2 regions of the Thioalkalivibrio sp. ALgr1 genome follow, and region 1 is predicted to be linked to the other one. Evidence: predicted binding sites of a transcription regulator. Region 1 holds the regulator's gene; the other holds the start of a gene.
The links. The regulator sigma-54, encoded in region 1, starts transcription at its own class of promoters, with help from an activator protein. The targets are predictions, from matches to a motif close to TGGCANGNTNCNTGCTT.
Positions count from the first base shown of each region.

Region 1 (3,433 bases):
CCTGGTCGGCCTGATCCGGCCCAATCGTGGCCGCATCACGCTGGGTGACCGGGACATCACCCGGGCCCCGATTCATTCGCGGGCCCGAGCCGGGCTGGGCTACCTGCCGCAGGAGGCCTCGATCTTCCGTCGGCTGAGTGTTTGGGACAACCTGCAGGCGGTGCTGGAGCTGCGCTCGGAGCTCGACCGCCACGAGCGACGCCGCATCGGCGATGCCCTGATCGAGGAGTTCCAGCTGGAGACCGTGCGCCACAGCCCTGGGATTGCCCTGTCCGGGGGCGAGCGTCGCCGCGCCGAGATCGCGCGGGCACTGGCCGGTGACCCGCGCTTTATCTGCCTGGACGAACCGTTTGCCGGCGTGGATCCGATTTCCGTGGGTGATATCCAGGCCGTGATTGGGCATCTGGCCCAGCGCGGGATCGGTGTGCTGATTTCCGACCACAACGTGCGCGAGACCCTCGGAATCTGCGACAGGGCCTATATTCTTAGTGAGGGCCGCATCCTGAGCGCCGGGACCCCGCAGGAGCTGCTGGACGACCCCCAGGTGCGCCGCGTGTATCTCGGAGAAAACTTTCGACTGTGAACATTGATCAGTGTTTCCTTAAGATGATCTTGATGGTCACCATGGACCTCAAACCGCGATGCTGAAACCCGGGCTCAATCTGCAGCTGGGGCAGACGCTGACGATGACCCCGCAGCTGCAACAGGCGATCCGTCTGCTGCAGCTTTCCACGCTGGAGTTGCAGGCGGAGATCCAGCAGGCGCTGGAAAGCAACCCCATGCTCGAGCAGGTGGAGGACGAGGGCGAGGAGGCCCCGCCCGAGCGCCCGGAGGAAGGGGGCGAACGGGTCGACGGGGATCGCATGCAGGCCGACACGGCTGGCGATGACGTGATCCCCGAGGAGTTGAGCACCGACAGTCGCTGGGACGACATCTACGAGCCCGCCCCGAGCCCACGCGGCCTGGACGACCGCGACCCGCTGGAGAATACCTCCGACGGCGAGGACGAGGGCCTGCAGGACCACCTGCTCTGGCAGCTGCATCTGAGCCACCTGACCCCACGAGACCAACGGATCGGGGCGGCGCTGATCGACGCGATCAGCCCGGACGGCTATCTGGACAGTGAACTCGAGGCGCTGGCGGAGATGATCAGCCAGGGCGAAGACGAGCCCGTGGGGGTCGACGAGGTCGAGGCGGTGCTGCACTGGATTCAGCAGTGCGACCCGCTGGGCGTCGGTGCGCGGGACCTGCGCGAGTGCCTGGAGATCCAGCTGCGCCATTTGGCGCCGGATGCCCCGGCGCGTGACGCGGCTCGAGCCATCCTGGAAAACGGCATGGAGAGCCTGGCCAAGCGGGACTACCGAGCCCTGCAGCGCCAGTCCGGCGTGCGCGACCCGGACGAGCTGGCGCGGGCGCTGGACCTGATCCGCACCCTGAATCCGCGGCCCGGTGCCCAGATCAGCGAGTCCACTTCGGAATATGTGGTGCCGGATGTCTATGTCCGCCATGACCGCGATGGCTGGCGCGTGGACTTGAACCCGGAGATTGCGCCGCGCATTCGCATCAACGATCTCTATGCGGGCATGGTGCGGCAGGTCTCCGATGCGCGTGATAGCGCGTTTATGCGCGATCAGTTGCAGGAGGCGCGCTGGTTCCTGAAGAGCCTGCACAGCCGGAACGACACCCTGCTGCGGGTCGCCCAGGCCATCGTCGTGCGCCAGCAGGGGTTTCTCGAGCATGGTGAGGTTGCCATGCAACCGCTGATCCTGCGCGATATCGCCGAGACCCTGGAGATGCACGAATCGACCATCTCGAGGGTGACTACACAGAAATACATGCACACCCCGCGTGGGGTATTCGAGTTCAAGTACTTCTTTTCCAGTCATGTTGGCACAGCCGATGGCGGCGAATGCTCGGCGACCGCGATCCGTGCCATGATTCGGGAATTGATTGGTGGCGAGACCCCGAACAAGCCACTGAGTGATGCAAAACTGGCCCAGATCCTGTCGGATCGGGGCATTAATGTGGCCCGACGCACCGTGGCCAAGTACCGCGAGGCTATGCACATACCGTCTTCCAGCGAACGCCGGCAGATGGCGAGTATGCCCAGTGGAACCAAGCAAAAAGGAGCCTGACCATGCAGATCAACCTGACCGGCCATCACGTCGATATCACCGACGCCCTGCGCGACTACGTGAACGAAAAGTTCGCGAAGCTGGAACGCCACTTCGACAAAGTGATCGACGTGCATGTGGTGCTGACCCACGAGAAAAACCAGAACCTGAACAACAAGGCGGAGGCCAATCTCCAGGTCAGCGGCAATCACATCCACGCCGAAGCCAGTCACGAGGATATGTATGCGGCGATTGATGGCCTGATCGACAAGGTGGATCGTCAGCTGATCAAGCACAAGGAAAAGGTCAAGGACCATCACCGCGCCGAGGGTGCCCAGCGCAACCGCGAACAGGCCCTTTAACGCAATGACCATTGCCGAGCTGATCACCCGCGCCCGTATCCGGCTGGAGCCCGAGTGTTCCAGCCAGAAACGGGCGCTCGAGACCCTGGCCGAGTTGCTGGCCGTCGGCGGCGAGGAGTCCGCCGGCCCGGCCAGCGGGGCCATCTTCGAGGCCCTGTCTGCCCGCGAGAAGCTTGGCTCCACCGGTCTGGGGCATGGCGTGGCCATCCCGCATGGGCGTCTGGCCGAGCTCGATGCCCCCCGGGTCGCGGTCCTGCGGCTGGACCAGGGGGTCGACTTCGACGCCATGGACCACGAACCCGTGGACATCCTGATCGCACTGCTGGTGCCCGAGGCGGCGACCAGCGCGCACCTGGACCTGCTGGCGCAGCTGGCTCGCGGTCTCTCGCAGCCCGACAATATCGCCTCGCTGCGCCGTGCCGGCGACGCGGACGCCCTGGAACGCGAACTGACCCGGGCCTTCGGCGACGCCTGAACATGGCTCTCCCGGCAGTACTTTCTCTCTTACGACGCCCCGTGCCAGCACTGCCGGAGATTCGTGCATGAACGAGGCACTGGGAGAGGGCGGCATCGCGCGCGACATCACCGTAGAGGTCCTGATCCAGGCGATGGGCAATCGCCTGGATCTGCGCTACGTACACGGCGAGCAGGTCGCACCGGATCGCAACCTGGTCGGCGGTGACGGCGACGACCTGCCCCTCGCCGGGCACCTCAACCTGATCCGGCCTAACCGTATCCAGGTGATCGGCGATTTCGAGGCGCGCTATATCGCGCGGCTGAGCGATGATCAGCGCGAGCAACTGATCCTGGAGATGGCCTGCACCGGGACGACCGCGGTGATCTTCGCCGAGGACACCTGCCCGTTCTCGGAGATGCCGGACGTCCCCGATGAGCAGCTGCCGCTGATCTTGTGCTCCTCGACCAGCAGCCACGAGATTATCTCCCTGCTGCGCTATT
Region 1 is NZ_KB905132.1:850,722-854,154, forward strand. It holds gene lptB (LPS export ABC transporter ATP-binding protein) at 1-583, shown strand, start outside; gene F466_RS0104065 (RNA polymerase factor sigma-54) at 642-2,135, shown strand; gene hpf (ribosome hibernation-promoting factor, HPF/YfiA family) at 2,138-2,476, shown strand; gene F466_RS0104075 (PTS sugar transporter subunit IIA) at 2,481-2,951, shown strand; gene hprK (HPr(Ser) kinase/phosphatase) at 3,019-3,433, shown strand, end outside.

Region 2 (3,433 bases), on a different contig from region 1:
CGATCGGGTTCGGGTATTCGCCGGCGGCGATCAGGCCGGAGACGTGGGCCATGTCCACCATCAGGTAGGCGCCCACGGAATCGGCGATCTCGCGGAAGCGCTTCCAGTCGACCACGCGCGAGTAGGCGGAGAAGCCGGCGACGATCATCTTCGGCTGGTGCTCGGTGGCCAGGCGCTGGACCTCGTCGTAGTCGATCAGACCCTCGTCGGTGATGCCGTACTGCACCGCGTTGTAGATCTTGCCGGAGAAGTTCGGCTTGGCGCCGTGGGTCAGGTGACCGCCGGCGTCCAGGCTCATGCCCAGCACGGTGTCATGCGGCTGCAGCAGGGCCATGTACACGGCCGCGTTGGCCTGCGAGCCGGAATGCGGCTGCACGTTCGCGTAGTCGGCGCCGTAGAGCTGCTTGAGGCGATCGATCGCGAGCTGCTCGACGATATCCACATACTCGCAGCCACCGTAGTAGCGCTTGCCCGGATAGCCCTCGGCGTACTTGTTGGTCAGCACGGAGCCCTGGGCCTCCATCACGCGCGGGCTGGTGTAGTTCTCGGAGGCGATCAGCTCGATATGCTCTTCCTGGCGCTGCGCCTCCTTGCTGATGGCGCCCCAGAGTTCGTCGTCGTAGCCGTGGATACTCATGTCGATCGAAAACATTCGGATCTCCCGTTTCATTACTTTCGTGGATTCGGTTTCCCGGCGCGCCGACTCACCGGCGCAGGCCTGGGAAGGGGGAAACAAAGACGCGTAATGATAGGGGATGCGGGGCTTTTTTTCAGGTGGCCGCCACGCCATGGCCAGACCACCGTCCAGGTAGCGCACAACGCAAGAATCCAAAGCCTTCCGTATTTTCAGCTACATACGGCCTATTGCGCGCTGCCGGGCAAGCTCGACAGGGTAGCCATGGCCTCCGGCGCGCACGGCCTGGTGTCCCGTTTCTTTACACCCAATCCTGGCCGGGTAAACCCCTCTCGCGGCACTGAGAATGTACCCGCCGGGCGCCACTCACCCGAACGGCGTAGTCGTCGGTGTCACACTTTTTTACGCCCATCCAGTCCCGCTGCCATCCGGCAAAAGGCGCATCCTCCTATCGGTCTGTTTTTTCGAATGAATTAGCGCGCATATGGGAATGGCACCGTTTCTGCATAGCCCTGAGTGCACAAGGACCGGATGGGCCGGATCCGCGCAAGCCACCCAGGGGGCTATTCCCAGGGAAGGTGCATCGAATGAACCCCAAACGTACTACACCCTATTTCGCGAGTGCCGCCCTGTTGCTGGGCCTGGGCCTTTCCGGCGCCGCACAGGCTTCGTTGATCAGCTGCGCCAGCCTGGATGGCGGCGTTGAAAACCGCGTCACCGCCAACATCGGCTGCCAGATCCTCGAACCCCTGGATGGGCATGCAAACGACCCTGTGGGAGGCGACCCCTCCAACTGGATCGTCAACACGGCCGGTGGCACGGGCTTTTTCGGCATCAGTGACTGGCAGTTCGATGGCCGCTGGGAAGATCCGCCGAACAGCAACGGCGATCCGCTGGAGTTTGATCCGGCCGATCCGACCCTCAACCTGGTCACGCTGGACGGAACCTCCCAGGGCGGGACCTGGACACTGGATCCGAGCTTTGTCTACGGCGACCTGCTGTTCCTGTTCAAGGATGGCCGCGGCACCAATCTGACCGGGTTCCTGATGACTGGCTATAACGGCAGCTACCTCTCGCCATTCATTGACCCGCCGTTTGACTTCCCGGGTGCAAGCCCCAAAGACATCTCCCACGTGAGCATCTACTACCGTCCGAACGGGCAGGTACCGGAGCCCCACACACTGTTGCTACTGGGTCTGGGTCTGGGCTTGCTGGGTATCGCCGTCCGCCGCAAAGCACGCAGGGACACGATGGCGGCCTGATCACGTCCTGCTCGACTTGGCATGATGGCGCCCATGTGGCGCCATCATTTCGTTCATGCCTCCTGATCCACAGTGATTCGCTCGCCTCGACCGAACATGTCCGGTTCTTTTACATCTCGGCCGTAACCCACGACCGCCTCTCCACATCAAATCTCACAAGCGATTGTTTCATCGCCCGAATCCCCCATCTCGTCGAACATGGCACGAAGCGTGCTGCATTCCCGCCTTGTGAGTGATGGCACTTTCAGGCGATCCGCGCCCCAGCCGCATTCATGAGAAACCATGGAGGGACTTTCGTCCCATGGAGGTAAGCTCGATGTCATGCAAGCCATTGCTCTCGTTCCTGGCCGGAACGGTGTTCCTGTTGACCCTGTCGCTCTCCGGGGCCACCCAGGCCGCACTGCTCGATTGCACTGCCCTGTCCGGCAACGTCGGTGACAAGGTCACCAACAATCTCGGCTGTCAGATTTTGTCGCCACTGGATGGCGCAGCCACCGACTCCACCACCGGCGATCCCTCCAGCTGGCTTGTGAATACCGCGGGCGACACCGGATTCTTCGGAATCAGCGACTGGCTATTCGACGGCCGCTGGACCTCCCCCGGGTCGAACAGCTCGACCCTCGCCAGCTTTGATGGCAATCGCCACAGCGGGCAATGGAACCTCGATTCCGAATGGGACTATGGAGACCTGCTGTTCGTGTTCAGTCATGGCAGCGGCACCAACCTGGTCGGCTTCCTGATGACCGGGATCAATGGCGATTACAGCTCGCCCTTCACCCAACCGCCCTTCAGCTATCCGGGTGTGGCCACACGCAACATCTCGCATATCAGCGTCTATTACCGTTCGGGCGCGGTCGGCACCGTCCCCGAACCGAAGACGATGCTGCTGATGGGACTGGGGCTCGGCCTGCTCGGGCTGATGCTTCGCCGGAACCGACGTCAGGGGCCCCGTTTGCCGATCTAGCCGAGCGCACCGCGGCCCGTCGCCGCGCCATCAAGGGCACGCCTGTCGGGCGTGTCCTTTACCCTGATTGAAGAGGGGCCTGCACAGGAGCGCGGATGACCGAAGGCGAGGCGATCCCCATCGCCCCCGGCCCGCAGGCACAGTCGACCTGAACGCGAACGTGCTATTTGATCGGCGTCTCCCTAGAATCCTCGGCACTGCCGCGATTCGTTCCCGGCATGACCCCGGAGGGCGTATGAATCGATCCAGTGTGCCGAGGGCCGACCGGCGATGGCTGCAACGCCTGCTGCCAGTGCTCACCCTGGTCAGCCTGCTACTGGCCACCAACGCGCAGGCCGAATCGCGCTTCATCAATATCGGCACAGGCGGGGTCACCGGCGTGTATTACCCGGCGGGCCAGCACCTGTGCCGCCTGTTCAACACCCGTCGCGACGAGCACGGGATGCGCTGCACAGCGGAGAGCACCGGCGGCTCGGTCTTCAATCTCAACATGATCCGCTCGGGCGACATGGACTTCGGCGTCGCGCAGTCGGACCTGCAGTACCACGCCTATCGGGGCTCCGGGCGTTTCGA
Region 2 is NZ_KB905135.1:152,567-155,999, forward strand. It holds gene glyA (serine hydroxymethyltransferase) at 1-652, opposite strand, end outside; gene F466_RS0110160 (PEP-CTERM sorting domain-containing protein) at 1,222-1,896, shown strand; gene F466_RS0110165 (PEP-CTERM sorting domain-containing protein) at 2,228-2,860, shown strand; gene F466_RS0110170 (TAXI family TRAP transporter solute-binding subunit) at 3,096-3,433, shown strand, end outside.
Region 2: a site for sigma-54 is predicted at 1,126-1,142, ahead of F466_RS0110160 (PEP-CTERM sorting domain-containing protein). Genes of this name have one in related genera too.